One region of the Leucobacter sp. UCMA 4100 genome, then DNA from elsewhere that is predicted to be linked to it. Evidence: predicted binding sites of a transcription regulator. Region 1 holds the regulator's gene; each other region holds the start of a gene.
The links. Region 1 encodes HrcA, which represses chaperone genes, less so after heat shock. Its sites were predicted from a motif close to TTNGCACTCGNNNNNNNCGAGTGCNAA; they were not measured.
Positions count from the first base shown of each region.

Region 1 (6,548 bases):
GTCAACGAGCCGTTCGATCTCATTCATCTCGTCGGAAGCACCGGTGAGAGTGAGGCGGTGCCCGCGAAGGAAAAAGGTGACGCCAGGAAAGCGTTCTTCGAGGGCGCGAAGATGTTCATCACCCGCACCAAAAAGGGCCCGCGGGTCGGCGGTGCCAAGAACAATGGTGCGGGAACTGTGGTGAGGGTCAGCCACCGAGGCTCTGCTCCTTCAAGTCGTCGATGAGAACGTGGGCGTGCACGTGAAAGACGGTCTGCCCGGCCGAGGCGCCGTTATTAAAGACGAGCCTGTACTCGCCCTCACCGTGTTCGTCGGCCAGTTGCTTCGCAACGGCGACCATGTCGGCGAGGAGCGCGGGGTCGCCAGCAGCGAGCTCGGTCACGTTCTCGTATGCAGTGGTTTTCGGGATGACGAGCAGGTGCACCTTTGCCTGAGGCGCGATGTCGCGAAAGGCGAGCACGCTGTCGCTCTCGTACACCTTCTCAACGGGAATTTCACCCGCGATAATCTTCGCAAAAATAGTTTCCTGAGCCATGCCGGTAGTCTACCAATGCCCCGCCGCAAGATTCAGTACCGAGAGCGCGGCGGCACCGGCACTTGAGGTGCGCAATACGTTCGCGCCGACCGTCGCTGTGATGGCACCGGCCGACGACAGCGCTTCAAGCTCTGCGTCGCTGAGCCCGCCCTCTGGCCCGACGCACACATACACGTCGCCGCTCGGGCTGAGTTCGGCCACCCGAGCCGAGAGCTCTGCGGCGTCCCTCGGGTGCAGCACTATCACGGTTGCTTCACCTGCAGCGGCGAGCTGCACGAGATCATTGGTCGTCATGGGCCCTGTCACGCGCGGCACGAAGGGCCGTATCGACTGTTTCGAGGCTTCGCGCGCAACCCGGTGCCACTTCTCGAGTCCCTTCGGCGCTTTCTTCGCGTCCCACTTCGAGATCGAACGGGCCGCCTGCCACGTGACAAAGCCCCAGGCTCCAAACTCGGTGCACAGTTCAACCGCCCGTTCGGAGCGGTCGCCCTTGGCGAGGGCCTGCACGATCCACACTTTTCGAACGGGCTCTGGGTACTCGGTCACCTCGGCAATCTCGACCGAAAAGGCGTTCTGCGACGCCGCGGTAACAGTGCCGCCCGCAATGGTGCCCTCGCCGTTGCCAACGAGAATGCTCTCGCCCACGCGCAGCCGGCTCACGGCGACGGCATGGCGCGCCTCGTCGCCGGTCACCTCAATGGTGCCGGTGAAGTCGGCGGGCTGAAGGCCCTCTCGCACGTAGAGATTCGCCATGGTTAGCGGAAGAAACGGTCGCGCATCTTGCCGAAGAAGCCCTGCTGAAACTCGCCGAACTGAGGCGGCTTATTGCCACGCAACTTGGCGAGGTTTTTGAGCAGGTCCTTCTCTTTCGAGCTGAGCTTGGTCGGAGTCACAACCTGCAGGGCGACCTTCAAGTCACCGCGCTGGTTCGACTGCAGGTGCTGAATGCCGCGCCCGCGAAGCGTCAAGATATCGCCCGCCTGCGCGCCGGCCTCAACCTCGATCTCGACCGCGCCATCGAGCGACTCAAGCGTCACCTCGGTGCCGAGCGCAGCGTCGGTCATCTGCAGGTTCACGGTCGCGAGCAGGTCGTAGCCGTCGCGGCTGAAGATGTCGTGGTGCTTGACCTGAAACTCGACGAACAGGTCGCCGTTCGGGCCGCCACCGGGGCCAACCTCGCCGCCGCCGCGAATCTGCATGCGTGTTCCGGTCTCAACGCCAGAGGGAATCTGAATGGTGGTTTCGCGACGCTCACGAGTGCGGCCCTTGCCACCACAGGTAATGCAGGGGCTCTGAATAACGGTGCCGAAGCCCTGGCAGGTACCGCAGGGGTGGCTCGTCACGACGTTGCCGAAGAGCGAGCGCACCTGGCGCTGCACCGAGCCCTCGCCGCCACACACGTCACAGGTGACGGGTGACGTACCTGGCTGGCAGCAGCTGCCCTGACACGTTTCACACAACACCGCGGTGTTGAGCGCGACCGTCGTCTCATCACCGAACATGACCTGCTCAAGCGTGACATCAATGCGAATGAGCGCGTCTTCCCCGCGCTCTGAACGCGACTTCGGCCCGCTGCCGCCGCCGCCAAAACCGCCACCGAAGAAGGTGTTAAAGATGTCGCCGAAGCCACCGCCGAAGGCGTCGTTGCCGCCCATATCGTACTTCTGGCGCTCCTGCGGGTCGCTCAGCACGTCATAGGCGTGAGTGACGAGCTTGAAGCGCTCCGAGGCGTCTTCTGAAGGGTTCACATCGGGGTGCAGCTCGCGCGCAAGCTTGCGGTAAGCCTTCTTGATTTCTTCAGGGGTTGCTTCGCGTGAAACCCCGAGAGTTTCGTAGTGATCTGCCACGAGGGCTGCTCCTTTTTGCGTTTCGTTGATCTAGAGGTTGCTCTCACCGAGCAACCGACCGAGGTATCTCGACACCGCCCGCATCGCGGCGATGTTGCGTTCATAGTTCATGCGAGTTGGCCCGAGCACGCCGAGCCTCGAGAGTGTAGCGCCACCAGCCTGATACTGGGTCGCGATGAGGGCGGCGTCAGGAAACCCGTACGGGAGGTTTTCGCGGCCAATCGACGCGCCGACCCCACGTTCATCGGTCGCAAGTTCCTGGATGAGGCGCAAGAGCACGACCTGTTCTTCAACCGCCTCGAGCACCGCCGAGAGGTTCTGAAGGGTCTCGCCAGGCCGCGACAGGTTTGCTGTGCCCGCGACCGCGATGCGTTGATTGCGGTTGGCGCTGAGCTGTTCTTCGACGACCTCAAGAACACTCACGACCGGCTCAAGCTCGTTGGGCTCTGCCCAGTCACCCGCGGTGCGAATGAGCTCTGTCACCCGAGCCTGGGCAAGCCCGATGTCACGCCCCATCACTTCAGTAGCGATGCGATCCCTCAGCCCCTGCACCCAGGCCTCGTCGACGATGGCGTGGCGAATGCGCGCGATGTGCTGCTCAACAGCCGCGTTACTCGTGATCACGACACAGAGCACCCGGTCTGGCCCGATCGCGACGAGTTCGATCTGCTTCACGTACCCCGCCCCAGCTGTCGGGTATTGAATCACAGCGACCTGGTGTGTGAGGCTCGCGAGCAGCCTGACGGTTCGCGCCATGACGTCGTCGAGGTTCTCGGCTTCACCCAGAAAGCGTTCGATCGCCGCGCGTTGCGCCTGCGTGAGTGGGCGAATCTCGGCGAGCGTGTCGACGTAGAGCCGGTAGCCCTTGTCGGTGGGCACCCGCCCACTCGAAGTATGCGGTGCGACGATGAGTTCTTCTTCTTCGAGAAGCGCCATATCATTGCGGATCGTCGCGGCCGATACCCCAAACGAGTGCCTCTCGACGATCGATTTCGAGGCCACCGGTTCGCCCTCGTTCACGAAGTCGTTCACGATGGCGCGCAAGACCGCGAGACCCCGGTCTGAGATACTCATTCACACCTCCGCATTGGCACTCTCAACACCTGAGTGCTAATACTAGTCGAACAACCTGAACATTTTTCACTGAAGCAGGCGATGAACGACCGTGTCTGAGAGCAGGCGCCCCCTGAGCGTCGGCACGATCCGCCCCGCAATCGCCGCTTTGCCATCGATTAAGCCCTCGGCGATCAGGCTCGCAACCTCGCCTCTTCCGGCTTCCTCGAGTTGCGAGATGCGCGCACCAGAGCGCAGTCGCGACTCAAGCATGACGCTCTCGATGCGCTGGTCTTCAGCCGTGAGTAGCTCTCGCTGGTGGGCAGGCGAAACGCCACGGGCGATGCGCTCGGCGTAGGCTGCGGGGTGCTTGACGTTCCACCAGCGCACACCTCCGATGTGTGAGTGAGCCCCCGGCCCGATCGCCCACCAGTCTTCACCGGTCCAGTACGAGAGGTTATGCCGCGATCGCAGTTCATCTGCCTTCGCCCAGTTCGAGATTTCATACCACTCGTACCCGGCAGCCTGCAGCATACCGTCGGCGAGCTCGTACATGGCCGCATGCAGATCGTCATCGGGCTGCGCAACCTCACCACGGCGAATTTGCCGGGCGAGCTTCGTGCCCTGTTCGACGATGAGTGCGTATGCGCTCAGGTGGTCGGGAGCACACGCGATCGCCGTCTCGAGCGAGGTGCGCCAGTCATCGAGCGATTCGCCGGGGGTGCCATAGATGAGGTCGAGACTCACCTGCAGCCCGGCATCCTTCACCATCTGGACAGCCTTCGGAACCATCGCCGGCTCGTGCGTCCGGTCAAGCGTTGCCAGCACGTGCGGCACAGCCGACTGCATGCCCATGCTCACACGCGTGAAGCCTGCCTCGGCGAGCGTCTCAAGCAACTGCGGGGTGACGGTATCGGGGTTCGCCTCGATCGAGACCTCGGCCCCCTCGGCGAGCCCCCACTCGTCGCGCACCGCGTGCAGCATCTCGGCAAGCTGCTCGCCCGGGAGAAGCGTCGGAGTTCCGCCGCCAAAGAAGACCGTCGAAACCTTGCGCTCGGGAAGCCCAGCTCGGCGCATGACCTCACCGGCTAGGCGCACCTCGTGCACCGCCTCGCCGGCATAGTTCTCGCGTTTTGCGCCGCGAAGCTCGGAGGCGGTGTAGGTGTTGAAGTCACAGTACCCGCAGCGCACCCTGCAATAGGGCACGTGCAGGTACACCCCAAAGTGACGTTCGAGGGCACCAGCGGTCACGCTTTCGGGCAGAGAACCGTCTTCGGGAGCGCTGACGCCCTCGGGAGGCTGGCTCGCCACGCTACTCTTCTTCTGAACTCGACGCGTTGATCGTCGCTTGCACGACGGGCGTGAGTGCGTGAAGCTGCTCGGCTACGCGGGCAATCTCTTTCTTCACGCCGCTCTTCGTGAGCAGCTTCTTGCTGCCCTTGCGTGCGTCGTAGAAGAAACCGCGGGCAACCGCCCACACCGAGTTATCAGAGCGCATTTCGACACGCAAGAAAGCCTCGCCGGCGATGTCAGACTCTGCCGCACTGCCGACGATGAAGCCGACACGGTTCGTCTCGTCGATGACGCTGATCACGCGCATGCTGCGCACGTCTTCGTCACCAATGCGGTAGTTCACCAGGTGCCCTGCCTCAAGATACGGAGTGCCGTCTGGAGCGAAGAGCTGCTCGTTCTCTTTCGGCCCTTCAGGAAGCCCGGTGTCGCGAAACGAGATCGATGCGTATTTCGATTCCTGCCCCTTATCGACGAGCTCAATCTCGATGTTGGCGCCCTTTTGTGCGCCCCAGGTCATGAGGGTCGAGGTGGCCGACATGAAGCGATCTTCGCCACTGCCGAGCAGCACCTCTTCTTCGAAGGGGGTGCTGCCAACAGGTGGATACTTCATGAGGTCGGGCGCCTGCGAGGCACCGACCGATGCGTAGCTGACCTCGTGGTCGACGTGTGTGGAGCGCCTCAGGATTGGCTGCTCATCGCTCACTTATTTTTCTCCTTGCCCTCGACGTCACCCGAGAGTGCGGCAATAAACGCTTCCTGGGGTACCTCAACGCGGCCCACCATCTTCATGCGCTTCTTGCCTTCCTTTTGCTTTTCAAGCAGTTTACGCTTACGACTAATGTCACCGCCGTAGCACTTTGCCAGAACGTCTTTGCGGATCGCGCGAATGGTCTCACGCGCGATCACGCGCGACCCGATAGCCGCCTGAATCGGCACCTCGAACTGCTGCCTCGGAATGAGTTTGCGCAGTCGCTCGGTCATGAGCGTGCCGTAGTGGTAGGCGCTGTCACGGTGCACGATCGCGCTGAACGCGTCGACCTTGTCACCCTGCAACAGGATGTCGACCTTCACGAGATCGGCTTCTTGCTCGCCCATCGGCTCGTAGTCAAGGCTTGCGTAGCCCTGCGTGCGGCTCTTCAGATGGTCGAAGAAGTCAAACACGATCTCGCCGAGGGGCATCGCGTAGCGAAGCTCGACGCGCTCCCCCAGGTATTCCATGCCGAGCAGGCTGCCGCGACGGCTCTGGCAGAGCTCCATGATCGCGCCGACGTAATCTTTTGGGGCGAGAATCGCGACGCGCACCATCGGCTCGCGCACGCTCATGATCTTGCCCTCGGGATACTCGCTCGGGTTCGTGACCGTAATCTCTTCGCCGTCTTCAGCGGTCACCGAGTAGACCACGCTCGGCGCGGTCGCGATGAGGTCGAGGTCAAACTCGCGGCGCAGGCGCTCCGAGATAATTTCGAGGTGCAAGAGCCCGAGGAAGCCACAGCGAAAACCGAAGCCGAGCGCAACCGAGGTCTCAGGCTCGTACTGCAGCGCGGCGTCTGAGAGCTTCAGCTTGTCGAGCGCCTCGCGCAGGATCGGATAGTCAGAACCATCGATCGGGTACAGGCCCGAGAAGACCATGGGCTTCGGGTCGGTGTAACCGGGAAGGGCCTCTTCGGCACCGTGGTGCTGGCTCGTGACCGTGTCGCCGACCTTCGACTGACGCACATCTTTCACGCCAGTAATGAGGTAACCGACCTCGCCGGTCGCGAGCCCCTTCGTGGGTTCGGGCCCTGGTGAAGAGACACCGATCTCGAGCGCCTCGTAGACCA
Region 1 is NZ_JAFEUS010000002.1:130,503-137,050, forward strand. It holds gene JSO19_RS00825 (PhoH family protein) at 1-195, opposite strand, end outside; gene JSO19_RS00830 (histidine triad nucleotide-binding protein) at 188-535, opposite strand; gene JSO19_RS00835 (16S rRNA (uracil(1498)-N(3))-methyltransferase) at 545-1,288, opposite strand; gene dnaJ (molecular chaperone DnaJ) at 1,291-2,382, opposite strand; gene hrcA (heat-inducible transcriptional repressor HrcA) at 2,413-3,456, opposite strand; gene hemW (radical SAM family heme chaperone HemW) at 3,523-4,746, opposite strand; gene JSO19_RS00855 (DUF1990 family protein) at 4,748-5,431, opposite strand; gene lepA (translation elongation factor 4) at 5,428-6,548, opposite strand, start outside.

Region 2 (6,548 bases), 2.0 Mb from region 1:
ACACGACGAGGCTGCGCTTTTCTTTGGCAAGTTCGGGTGAGAGCTGACCCTGAAGGTCTGCCGGAATGTTCTCCCAGTCATACGCCTGAACCGTGAAGTCTTCGCCCTGCTTCCACACGGTAGGCGTCTCGGCCTCGACCGCGCTCCAAAGGCCGCCGGTGCCCGTGACCGTGTGGCTCGTCTTGTCATACCCGAGCAGATCAGAGACGCTCACCCCAGCGGGGAGAAGATCCCACACCTCGTAGTCCTGGGTCGTAGCAGCGGGGGCCGTCACATCGAGACGGTACGTCACTTCGCTGCCCTGCACGACGTCTTGGCCGTCAACATTGCTGTTGACGGTCTGTGCCACTGGATAGTCGGGCTTACCGGTCTCACCGCTGTAGTCGTTTCGTTCGATGCCCTTAATGAGTCGCACCGACATGTCTTGCGTGACCTCGGCGTCGTCTCGCATGAACGAGATCTGACCGTCAACGTTGGTCTGCTGGTACTTCGCAAGGTTCTGCACGACGTCGACGTCGCCAAACGCCTGCGCTTCGACGACCGTCACCTTGAGATAGATATCAAGGTCTACCCCGGCCGGCCAGAAGCGATCGGCCGATGCGTGGGGCCCTTCGCCCGCGGGATAGCAGTCGTTCGACCCGAATTTCCAGGTGAGGTTTCGGGGGTTCTGCTCATCGTCAAGCATCACCTTGCCGTTGAACAGCTCAATGGCCTCTGCCGCGCTCGTGTCGTTCGTGAGGTCAAAGGCACAGGGCCCGAGTGTGGCCTTGGTGATCTCTGCGCCGCTGCGCGTCCTTGGCACCACGCGCAGGTTCTCTGAGGCGTTCCATTCGTTGCCCTTCGCGAGGCCGGCGGGGTCAAACGCCATGCCCTCAGGCAAAAAGTCAGTGAGCTGCGGGTTACGCACATCGGCGCCGCTCGCCGACTGCCAGTGAATCTTGTACCAGACCTCGTCGCCGACCGCGACCGGGGTCTCTTTCCGTTTGCCCCACTCAAGGTCGCCGTGGGTGATGTCGCCGGCCGAAACCGTCTCGCTGTTCAGGGCGCTCTTCGAGATGATCGTATCGGCGGTGCGAACCCTGGCTTCTGAGTCGTCAGAGACGTAAAAGCCCTCGCCCACCGTCGAACCGCCAGCGTTTTCAATTCCAGCGGTCTCTGGCGTGGGCGTTGTGAGCGCTTCAATTTCGACGCTGTTGCGCACGATGTCGCCCGAGGTCGTCGCGCCGTTTTTCCCGCTCTTCGAGAGGTATGCGCTGTTCTGGTGCACCGAGTACACCACCGCAGCCTCGGCATTCGGGCCAGAAAGCACCTGCTCGTTCTTCGTGTCGAACGCGAGGTCCTGGTAAAAACGACCGGTTTCTGGGTCAAAGGCGATGCCGCTCAGCTCGGCGCCTGAGAAGGTTGCATCGTTGGTGAACCATTCGGGGCCCCACTGGCAGCTTTCAAGACCGGCTTTGGTCAGTGTGGCATTCCAGGTCTTCAGGTCGACGTAGTCTCGGCCTTCAACCGTGTTCGGGTCGCCAATCAAGAAGTTCGGCTGCCCGGTAGCCGCGTTCACCGCGGTCGATGAGATCTGCTCGGTGATGCTCGCCGGGTACGCGGGGCACAGGCCGTTTTCGAGGTCGTCAACGAGGCGAGTCGGGCGATCCTTCACCGCCGCTCCAACGTACTCACTCGTTGCAACGCGCAAGCGATAATCAACCACGCGGCCCTGCTCGAACGATGCCTCGGCACCCCAGCTTGAGCCTTTAACGCGCACGTCTTTGCGCACGCGCACATCGACGACCTTGACGCTCGTTGAACCGGAGTCTTCAATGCGTTCAGCGAGGGTGCTCTCTGGCAGCACACCGTTCCATGTGCCCTCGGCCACGGCGGTGTTGCGAAGCGTTTTCGCTTTCTTCGCGTCGCGGTCGTCGGCATCGGGAGAGCCGTGCCGCGTCGATGCGCCGAGGTTGTTGTCGAGATTTGCTCCCTGCCCCGTTGCCCCAAGCGTCTGTGCCTGTTCTTCGGTGAAGAGCGTGTTTTCAAAGAGCGGCACGCCTGCCCTATAGCGGATCACGGTCGAGGCTGCCTTACCAGCTCCTCCGCTCGCGGCTTGCTTGACCGGCGCGACTCCGGTGTCTTGCTGCGTCGCGAGCCATTCGCCCACGTTCCAGGTCACCTTCGTGTACACGCCAGCGCCCGGGAGGCCGAGTGCTTCAGCGTCGGCCGCAGCAACCTCGATCGTTTCGATGCTCGCTTCGTCAAGGCAGTTGTCGCCTACGGCTCCGGTCTCGAGGGCCCCGGATCCTTCGTATTCTGCAGCGCCCTTGCCGTTACCCGCGTCGGTCGTGTTGTCAGCAAGATCGCACGAGCCGAGGTATTCAAGCCCCGCAGGAAGATAGTCAACGACCACCGCATCGTGTAGGTCGCCCTCTGCCGTGTGGTGAACGGTAAGCGTGTAGATGGTGCTCTGTTCGTGCACCCCGCGCAGCAGCTCGTGTTCAGGGCTCGGCTCTGACTTCGTCACCCTGAGCGCGTTGACCTTTGGCGAGGTTTCGGCGACCGAGCGTTGCGACGTCACCGCGGTCGCTTTCGCGCCTCCCACCGAGTTGCTGCCAGCAAACATGGGGTTGTAGCGCTCGTTACTCGATGCGAACAGGCTCATGCTGAGCTCGATGTTGTCGCCCACGGCAAAGCCCTTGGCGATGTCTCCCGTGTCTTTCACATCAACGAGAGGGCGAAGCTTCAGCTTCGACGAGATCGAGGCCTTTTCGGGCAGGTCAGAGAAGTTTTCGAAGACGGCAAGCTGTTTGCCCTTTGGCACGATGCAGTGGCCAGAGATCGGGCCGTCGAGACCGAGACTCTTGCACGTGTCGCCCGCAGCCGGGGTTCCGGGAAGCGCGTCGCCGGCGTGATATGTCGCGTTTGGAATCAGCGTGAGCGCGTTCAACGAGGCTTCAGGGGCGCTCTCTGCGCTCACAAGCTCAACGGTATCGGGCAGCAGCAGGCTCGCACTGAGGTTGTAGGTCGCGCTGGCACCCTGAGGGTTCTTGAAGGTGACGTCGACCGTGAGGTCTTCACCCAAGATGTGTGTTTCTTGCGGGGTGAGTGTAACCTCTGGCCGCGCCTCGTTCGCGAGCGCGCGCTGTGCCCCCACCCCAGCGGTCACGAGTGTTCCCGCAACGATCGCGGCAATCGAGACTCCGGCGATCGCCGAACGGACAGCCTTGTTTTTGGGCACGGTTGTCGTGCCCGTATCTGTATGCGACAAATGCATTCCCCTACGTTTTTACGCGCGAGAAGACACCTTGTCTGACGGAGCGCTCAACCCTTGTAACGCTCTGGTGAGGCCCCGCACTAAACCCGACAATATTCTACAGCCGTTTCGCAACCGCACAAGGCACAGAGGCAACATTTGTGCACGCAGAGACAACGTTTTCCCAGGAAACGCGAGAGGGCCGCCTCTCGGAAGAGACGGCCCTCTCGGGATAGTGCGAAAGTGCTCAGGCTTAGAAGCCCATGTCACCCGCGCCCGGATCCATTGCCGGAGCACCTGCTGGCTCTGGCTTGTCTGCGACAACTGCCTCGGTGGTGAGGAAGAGGCCTGCGATCGATGCGGCGTTCTGCAGCGCCGAGCGGGTTACCTTGGCGGGGTCAAGAATGCCCTGCGCTACGAGGTCACCGTACTCACCGGTCGCGGCGTTCAGGCCGTGGCCGTGAGGCAGGCTCGCTACGCGGTCAGCAACAACGCCAGCCTCGAGGCCCGCGTTGGTAGCGATCTGGCGCAGTGGCGCTTCGATGGCCTTTGCAACGATGCGAGCGCCGACGGCCTCGTCTTCGTCGAGCTCGAGGCTCTCGAAGGCGTCCTGGCCAGCCTGCACGAGTGCAACGCCGCCGCCGGGCAGAACGCCCTCTTCAACGGCTGCCTTTGCGTTACGAATCGCATCTTCGATGCGGTGCTTGCGCTCCTTGAGCTCAACCTCGGTTGCTGCACCCGCCTTGATAACGGCTACGCCGCCAGCGAGCTTCGCGAGGCGCTCCTGCAGCTTCTCACGGTCGTAGTCGCTGTCGGTGTTCTCGATCTCGCGGCGAATCTGGGTAACGCGACCCTGAATCTGCTCTTCTTCGCCTGCGCCCTCAACAATGGTCGTCTCATCCTTGGTGATGATGACCTTGCGTGCACGGCCGAGCATTTCGAGCGTCGTGTTCTCAAGCTTGAGGCCAACCTCTTCTGAGATGACCTGGCCGCCGGTGAGAATAGCGATGTCCTGCAACATTGCCTTGCGGCGGTCGCCGAAGCCGGGAGCCTTGACAGCGACCGACTTGAAGATGCCACGAATCTTGTTGAGCACGAGGGTTGCGAGTGCTTCGCCCTCGACGTCTTCAGCGATGATGAGCAGCGGCTTGCCCGACTGGCTCACCTGCTCGACAACGGGAAGCAGGTCTTTAATGTTCGAGACCTTGCTGTTGACGACGAGAATGTACGCGTCTTCGTAGACCGTCTCCTGACGATCAGCATCGGTGACGAAGTATGCCGAGAGGAAGCCCTTGTCGAAGCGCATGCCCTCGGTGAGCTCGAGCTCGGTACCGAAGGTGTTTGACTCTTCAACGGTAACAACGCCCTCTTTGCCTACCTTGTCGATGGCCTGAGCAATGAGCTCGCCAATCTGGGGGTCGGCAGCCGAGATCGAAGCGGTTGCTGCGATCTGGTCGGTCGTCTCGATCTCTTTCGCATTTTCGAGCAGCTTGGCCGAGACTGCCGCAACGGCCTTCTCGATGCCGCGGCGGATCGCGATGGGGTCGCTACCGGCTGCAACGTTGCGCAGACCTTCGCTCACGAGCGCCTGTGCAAGCACGGTAGCGGTCGTGGTGCCGTCACCGGCAACATCGTCGGTCTTCTTCGCAACCTCTTTAACGAGTTCTGCGCCGATCTTCTCGAATGGATCCTCGAGCTCAATCTCTTTAGCGATCGAAACACCGTCGTTAGTGATCGTGGGGGCGCCCCACTTCTTCTCGAGTACGACGTTGCGACCACGGGGGCCGAGGGTTACCTTGACTGCATCAGCGAGGATGTTGAGACCACGCTCAAGCCCTCGGCGTGCTTCTTCGTCAAAAGCAATAATCTTTGCCATGTTTCTGTCGTCCCTCCTGGACGTTGGGCGAGCTATGCCGCGCCGGTACGCTGTGGGAAAGAGCCCGGGTGACCCGAGGCCCTTAGCACTCAGCGTTGTCGAGTGCTAAAACAATTCTGGCACTCTGCGCCTGAGAGTGCAAGCGCACCGCCTAGAGGTCAGCGACTACTCAGCATCGCCGGCTGATTGCTTGGCCTCTTCAAGCCCTGGGCCGCTGTAATCAGCACCGAGAAGCACCGTAAGCTGGCTCCCCTCGGTCACGAAACTCGCGTTCTGGTAATAGGAGATGCCGCCGAGCTTTTCGCCAAGACCCTTTGCGAGCCCCTCGCTCGCTTCGTCGCTGTAGAACACTGCAGAAATTTTCACGTTTCGGTCTTCAGCATTTCCCGCGAAGGTCGTGGTTCCCCACCCCTCGGCGCCGATCGCGGTGTCAACCGCGAAGGCCAGGTCGGCAATGTCGGTTCCGTTGAGCACGGCAACCGTTGTTTCAGGGTCGATCTCGGCTGCGACAGGGGCGGGCGCCTTGGCGTCCGGGCCCAGCTGTTCAACGAACGAGACGCTCGAGGGAATAAGCGTATAGAGCAGAATGCCAACTGCCGTCAGAATGAGTGCGATGAGCGTTGAGACAAGCACCCAGGCGCCCGGTGAGCCGGGGCGTTCGACAGCGCGGTGCGCGCCAACGCGAGACGTACGCTTCACGCCGTCAAAGCGGTCACCCTGCTTTGGGGCGGCGGTTTGTTCTTCGTGGGGCCGTGTCGTGATCACTGGATCGCTTCCTTGGTCATGCTGCCTGAGATTCCAAGCGTACTCTACGTCTACTGAAGAGAGTCTGGCGCGTACAGCGCTCGTGCGAGGCCGTCGAGCACATCGGCCGTTCGGGTACCTCCCGCGAGCACCAGGGTGTCGTCGACGTCAATGATGCGACGGTTCTTGCCGGCTTTCGTTTGCGCGACCCCCGAGAGGTCGGCAATGAGGGAATCAACGCCGCCAACCGACTCGAGCCCCTTCGACATGACGAGTATCGCGTCGGGATCCATCGCGACCAGGGCCTCAGGAGTAACCTGCTTCTCACCCTTCCAGCCTTGCTCGGTCGCAATATCGACTGCACCGACAGCGTTCAGCAGCGTATCGATCCCGCTGCCTTCACCGAACATGTAGTAGACCTTTGATCCGCGCAGGTATAAAAAGACAACCCGCGGCAAACGCTCTGCGTCAGCGGGCTTCACGGTCTGCTGAATCTCGGTAACTTTGTCGTCAATCGACAGCTCAATAGCGTCGGCAAGCTGCTCACCCGCCTCGGCAAGCCCCAAAGCCGCACCGACATCGCGGGCGGCCTGATAGCTCGACTCGAAGTCGGTAATGCGATCGACCGCAACGACTTCAACGCCCGCCTGACGCAGCTGAATGCGCACGACGTCATCGGGGCCGAGCGAA
Region 2 is NZ_JAFEUS010000002.1:2,093,908-2,100,455, reverse strand. It holds gene JSO19_RS09765 (isopeptide-forming domain-containing fimbrial protein) at 1-3,253, opposite strand, end outside; gene groL (chaperonin GroEL) at 3,492-5,114, opposite strand; gene JSO19_RS09755 (LytR C-terminal domain-containing protein) at 5,280-5,879, opposite strand; gene JSO19_RS09750 (heme/hemin ABC transporter substrate-binding protein) at 5,930-6,548, opposite strand, start outside.
Region 2: the regulator HrcA is predicted to act here: its motif matches at 5,197-5,223, upstream of groL (chaperonin GroEL).

Region 3 (6,548 bases), 300 kb from region 1:
TGCGCGCGCGAAGCAGCTTGAAAACGAAGGCCTGGTCAAGGTGCGTGGCATGTTCACACACATCTCGAACACCAACGACACCGAAGACCGCCTGCAGCAGGAGCAGTTCGAGCGCGCGATCGTCGCGCTCCGTGAAGCGGGCATCGAGCCCGAATACTTGCACATGGCTTCGAGCGCCGCGACGCTCACCTCACCGCACCTCTATTACAACACCGTGCGCGTGGGGTTGCTCACCTACGGGCTGAGCCCCTTCGACGACCAGACCTCGGCAGAGATCGGGCTGCGGCCGGCGATGACCCTGCGGGCGCAGGTGGCGGCGATCCGCGATGTTGAAGCTGGCGCCGGCGTCTCGTACGGCTACATCTATCGAGTGCCGAGCGCAACGCGTCTCGCGCTCGTTCCGGTCGGCTACGCCGACGGGCTTCGTCGCGCGCTGAGCGGTGCTGGGGCGAGCGCCGTTATTCGAGGCAAGCGTTGCCCGATCGTGGGGCGCATCAGCATGGACCAGTTCTTGATGAACCTTGAACCGCTCGGTGACGAGGCCGCTGAGATCGATCTTGGCGAGCCGGTCACGCTGTTCGGCGACCCAGAGCAGGGAGCGCCCTCGATGGACGAGTGGGCCGCATTCGCCGACACGATCAACTACGAGATCGCCACCGGCATCGGCGTTCGCGTGGCACGCGAGTGGGTTGAAACCGAGTAATGCAACAGGCGACCTGGCGGCATGAAGCCGAGATTGCGACCCCCGAGGCCATGCACGACCTCGGGGTCGCGATCGGCGAGACCCTCAAAGCGGGCGACGTGGTGATGCTCACCGGCGCGCTCGGTGCGGGCAAGACCACCCTCACCCGAGGCATCGGGGAGGGAATGGGCGTGCGCGGTCAGGTGACGAGCCCTACGTTTGTGCTTGCGAGAACGCATCCGTCGCTGAGGGGCGGTCCCGAGCTCGTGCACGTTGACGCTTATCGGCTCGGCGGGCCCGAAGAGCTCGACGATCTCGATCTCGACTTCGAACACGCGGCCGTGGTCATTGAGTGGGGCAAGGGCATGATCGACGATCTGCCGAACCTGCTCGAGATCACGCTCACCAGGCAAACCGGCGCAGAGGTTGAGACGGGCGAAGAAGCAATCGAAGCTCGCGGCATACTCTTCGAGGGGTACGGCGAGCGGTGGAAAGAAGGAATCACGTGGTAGTCGAGATCGCAGCTCAAGAGACTGGCGGGCACGTGCTCGTTGCGTTCGACTCGTCACTCGGCTCGAGCGTTGCGGTGTGCCGCGACGGGCGGGTGTGGCAAGCGTCGAGCGACGACCCCAGGGGGCACGCAGAGGTCATCGGCACGTTGCTCGACGAGAGCCTCAAGGCGGCCGGCGTGAACCCGAAAGATGTGACGGGTGTGGTCTCGGGCGTTGGCCCCGGCCCCTTCACCGGGTTGCGCGTCGGCATTGCCGCGGCGCAGACCTTCGCGCTCGGTGTCGCGGCACCACTTCTGCCGGTGAAGAGCCACGACGCTGCCGCGCTCGAGGTACTCGAAACCGGGGCAGCGGCCTCGGTCAGGGTCGTGCAAGACGCGAAGCGACGAGAACTGTTTGTGAGCGACTATGCCGCGCTCGACTGGGCTGGGGTTCCCGTGCTCACCGGCGGGCCACGCATTGAAGCCCGCGAGGGCTACGAGCCAGCCGAGCACGAGGTGTGGCCCGAGCGAGTCTCGGCCGCCAAGCTGCTCCAGGTTGCGGCTAGGCGTCTCGCGGCAGGAGCCGCGTTCGAAGCTCCCGAAGCGCTCTACCTGCGCCAGCCAGACGTCAAGGCACCCGCCGCGGTGAAGCGGGTCTCTTCGTGACGACCGACAGTACCGAGCTTGTGTGGCGCGACGCGACGAGCGACGACGCCACGGCCATCGCACTGCTCGAGCGTGAGCTCTTCGGCTCGACGGCTTGGCCCCAGGAGATGGTTCGTGAAGAACTCGAGGGGCCATACCGCGCATACACCGTGATCGAGCACGAGGGCAGTATCGTCGCTTACGGTGGCGTGCTCTCGGTCGGCGGCGACGGTGACGTGCAAACCATCGCGGTCACCGAGTCATACCGGGGCCGCGGGCTCGGTAAGCAGCTCCTTCACCGGCTGCTGCGAGACGCGGTTGCCCTCGGTGCCACCCGCGTGTTTCTCGAGGTGCGGGCCGACAACCCCGTCGCGATCACCCTGTACGAGCGTTCGGGCTTCGAACACATCGGGGTTCGGCGCGGGTACTACCAGCCAGACAATATTGACGCACTGATCATGTGCAACCGTACGCTTCAGGAGGCGAGCGAGTGACTACTCAACCGCAGCAACCACTCATTCTCGGCATCGAGACGAGCTGTGATGAGACCGGCATCGGTATTGTTCGGGGCACGACACTGCTCGCCAATACGGTCGCCTCATCGATGGAGCAGCACGCTCGATTCGGCGGCGTGGTTCCCGAGGTCGCTGCCCGCGCACACCTCGAGGCGATGACCCCGACGATCGAACAAGCGCTCGCCGAAGCCGGCGTGACCCTCGACGAGCTCGATGGGATCGCGGTCACGGCAGGTCCAGGTCTCGCCGGCGCCCTCATGGTTGGTGTTTCGGCGGCGAAGGCGCTCGCGCTCGCGACCGGCAAACCACTCTACGGCGTCAACCACCTCGTGGGGCACGTTGGCGCAGACCTCATCGACTCAGCCGAGACCCCGGCCGAGTTTCCCACCGTCGCGCTGCTCGTTTCTGGTGGGCACACCTCTCTGCTGCTCGTGCGTGACCTCGTGAGCGACGTCGAACTCCTCGGTGAAACGATTGACGATGCGGCAGGCGAAGCCTTCGACAAGGTCGCAAGGCTGCTCGGGCTGCCGTACCCCGGCGGGCCGCACATCGACCGGGTAGCCGCCGAGGGCGACCCGACCGCGATCCGCTTTCCTCGCGGCCTCACCCTGCCCAAAGACCTCGAACGCCATCGGTATGACTTCTCGTTCTCGGGGCTCAAGACCGCGGTCGCGCGTTGGGTCGAAAAAGCCACCGACGAGGGAACCGAGGTTCCCGTGGCCGACGTCGCCGCGAGTTTTCGAGAGGCGGTCGCCGACGTGCTCACGCAGAAGGCTATCGCCGCTTGCAAGGCGCATGGCGTGCCGCGGCTGCTGCTCGGAGGCGGCGTCGCCGCCAATGCTCGCGTGCGTGAGCTCGCCGCTGAGCGTGCCGAGGCAAACGGGATCGAGTTGCGCGTGCCACCGCTCTCGCTCTGCACCGATAACGGTGCCATGATCGCGTTTCTCGGCGCTCAGCTTGTCGCTGCGGGCAAGGAACCCTCGGGTCTTGCGTTCGGAGCCGACTCGACCCTGCCGGTGACCGACATTCAGGTGTAGTGCGGGCCTAGTGTGTGGGCACGCGCTCGACGAGAAAGGTCACGTGCCGCTCGCCGATGCGCGTCATGACGATCGTCGCGCTCTGCGACCCCTTAAGCTTCAGGCGCTTGCGCAGTTCGGCCGGGTCGACTGCGACGCCGCGCTTCTTGATCTCGACCGTGCCGACATCGAGTTCGGTCAGGGCGCGTTTCAGCTGCTTCTCTTTCGAGGGCAGCTCGTCGATGACTCGAAACGCGCTCGCGAACGGGGTAGGGGTCAGGTGATCGGCGACCATATACGCAATGTGCTCGTCGAGCATCGTGGCGTCGAGCCGCTCTGCGAGCAGCCCGATGAGTCTTGCGCGGATCACGGCGCCATCGGGCTCATAGAGATACTCTCGCACGCCGCTAATTCCCGCGTCGAGCGAGTCAGCAGGGGCGCTCAGTTCGTTGCGTTCGATCGCTGCGCCACGATCTGAGAAGAGCAGGGCTGAGCGGCGGTTCTCGCCAGAGCGGGTGGCTCCGAACCAGAGAGCCGTCTCGACGACGCTGCCGTTGACCGAGACCCACTGCGCCTCGGCTTCTTCGGGAATGAGCTCTCGTTCGAAGCCAGGGCCGAGTTTGATGCCCGTGGGGAGAGTGGAGGCGACGCTAAACGCGTTCGTCAACGACGGTGAGTAATCATCGGGCGAGGCGATTCGTCGCGTGTCGCGGTGCCCGGCGGTGCGCCGGGCGGGGTCGAAGAACGCCGCATCTGAACCGCCCGGCCCGAGCAGCTCTGCATCTCCGGTGATGACCTCGTGTGAGGCCCGAGCGCCCGCAGCCGAGAGGTTGTGCGCTGCGAGTTTGGCGGTGAAAGGGTCAATCTCGACGGCCCGCACGTTCATGCCGGCGTTGAGGAAGGCGAGAGATTCGGCGCCGAGCCCGCAGCCAAGGTCGCTCACGCTCGTGGCTCCGGCCCGAACGAAGCGCGCTGCGTGTTCACGGGCGACAACGTCACGACTTGCCTGTTCGAGGCCAGCCTGGGTGAACAGCATGTTCTTTGCGGCGTCACCAAACTTGGCGGCCGCTTTTTCGCGCAACTGCACCTGTGTGAGGGCGGCTGCGACGACATCGCCTGCATGCCCGTCTTTGCGGAGGGTCAGGCCGATGCGATCGAGGCTCTCACCGCGGGCATGCATTGCGGTTGCCTCGGCGATAAGAGAGTGCCCGGCCCCGGAAAGGAGATTCTCCCATCCGGGGTCGGGCGTTGAAGTGCGCACGTCGAGTGCTTAGTAGTAGTAGCCGCTGGGTTCTGAGGCGATGAACGCCGCGACGACCAGTACCCAGACGATGACGGCGATGATGCTGAGAGCAAACAGCACATAGCCGATGATGAGCCCGGCAATTGCGAGGCCACGGCCTTCTTCGCCGGTCTTCTTAATCTGGCTGAGGGCGACGTGGCCCAGCACGATACCAGCGATCTGGAAGACAAACGCGAATACCAGTGAAAGAATTGCGCACACGTTCGTCTTGGCGCTCTGCGGTGTACCTTCGACGCCCGTGCTGTACGCGGGCGCGGTAGCGACGGGAGCGCCGTACGCTGGCGGGGCCGCGGGAGCTGCGCCGTATGCCGGTGCGGTTGCTGCCTCGGGCGTTGCTGCCGGGGCTGGCGGCGTCAGCGGTGCGGCATAGGTCGGTGCTGCAGGCTCTGCAGAGGTGGGAGCGCCCGTGGTCTGTGCCGAGGGGAAGACGGGAGGGGCGTACGTCGGCGCAGCCGACGGGGTGAGCGGATCGCTTGCTTCAGGGGCAGAGGGGATGACCGGAGGAGTGTAACCGGGGGCATCGGTTGCCGCGGGAGTCGTTGCGGGAGCCTCCGGAGCCTGCGCCTCTTCCGCGGGATTCTCCTCGGGCGCGTTCTGCTGTGGGAACTCGTCGTTTGTCATCGAGCCTTGGTCCTTTCGGGGGTGGGGGTGCAGCCAGAATGCTGGCGCGCCGGCGACCATTTTCCCACATATCCTGAGTGTGTGGGGTGAGAAATGCGAAAAACTGTCACTCTGTTTGCGTGAGTGCTAACGTGTCACTAGACTTGAGCATTAGCACTCGCGCTATGAGAGTGCTTACTTGATCTGAACTGCGTCGGGGTTTCGACGTAGCCCCTGTTACTGTGAAGAAAAGAGGACATCGTGTCGGTCGCTATTCAGCCGCTCGAAGATCGTATTGTCATTCAGCAGACTGCAGCTGAGCAGACCACTGCATCGGGCCTTGTTATCCCTGACAGTGCGAAAGAAAAGCCCCAGGAGGGTGAAGTTGTTGCCGTGGGCCCAGGCCGCGTTGCTGACAGCGGTACCCGCATTCCCCTTGACATTAACGTCGGTGATCGCGTGATCTACTCGAAGTTCGGCGGCACCGAGGTGAAGCACCAGGGCGAAGAGTACCTCGTGCTTTCGGCTCGCGACGTTCTCGCTGTCGTAAAGTAACGCGCTCAACGCTTTCGGCGTACTGCCGCCAAAGGGCCGCACCGTAATTCGGTGCGGCCCTTTGTGTGTCTTTGGGGGAGGCGTAGGGTGAAGTCGCAAATGGTGCCAATTTCGCTCGGAATCCGGTCAATTGCGCCATGGGAGTTTTGCTGAGGGAGCAAATGCGCCATCCGCAACGCGCGGTGCTCGCATCTTTAGGGCCGGTGTGCATTACTGTTAGGTAAATGACCGTTTTGAGTTGGAAGGGTGAGGCGCTTCGCGTGCACGAGCAAACAATCGACGAAACTGACCAACTCATTGCTGCCGCTCTGCAAATTAACGGGCGAGCATCCTGGGGCGAGGTCGCGAGGGCCCTTGAGCTACCGGAGCGAACGGTTGCTCGGCGTGGCCAACAACTCTTTGACCGCGGCCTGGTGAGGGTTTCGACGTACGTTGACGTCAGTCGGGTGCTGCACGCGAGAGCCGTTGTCTTGAGGGTTACGACGACCCCGGGTGATCTCTGGGGTGTGGCCCGGGAGCTCGCGAGCAAGAGCATTGCCTCATCGGTCTCGGTGCTTGAGGGCAGTAACGATGTCGCTTGCATGATGCTGCCGCGCAGCGAAGAAGCGGTGCGCGAGCTGCTCTACAGTGAGATCCCTGAGATGAGCGGCATCACTTCAATCAACGCCGTAACGGTGCTGAAGTTCTTTCGCTCGGGCCACGATTGGGAGCCCGGAATCTTGACGAGCGAGCAACAACAAGC
Region 3 is NZ_JAFEUS010000002.1:427,615-434,162, reverse strand. It holds gene alr (alanine racemase) at 1-703, shown strand, start outside; gene tsaE (tRNA (adenosine(37)-N6)-threonylcarbamoyltransferase complex ATPase subunit type 1 TsaE) at 703-1,194, shown strand; gene tsaB (tRNA (adenosine(37)-N6)-threonylcarbamoyltransferase complex dimerization subunit type 1 TsaB) at 1,188-1,838, shown strand; gene rimI (ribosomal protein S18-alanine N-acetyltransferase) at 1,835-2,311, shown strand; gene tsaD (tRNA (adenosine(37)-N6)-threonylcarbamoyltransferase complex transferase subunit TsaD) at 2,308-3,369, shown strand; gene JSO19_RS02180 (THUMP-like domain-containing protein) at 3,377-4,609, opposite strand; gene JSO19_RS02175 (DUF4190 domain-containing protein) at 4,619-5,272, opposite strand; gene groES (co-chaperone GroES) at 5,513-5,806, shown strand; gene JSO19_RS02165 (Lrp/AsnC family transcriptional regulator) at 6,031-6,548, shown strand, end outside.
Region 3: the regulator HrcA is predicted to act here: its motif matches at 5,423-5,449, upstream of groES (co-chaperone GroES).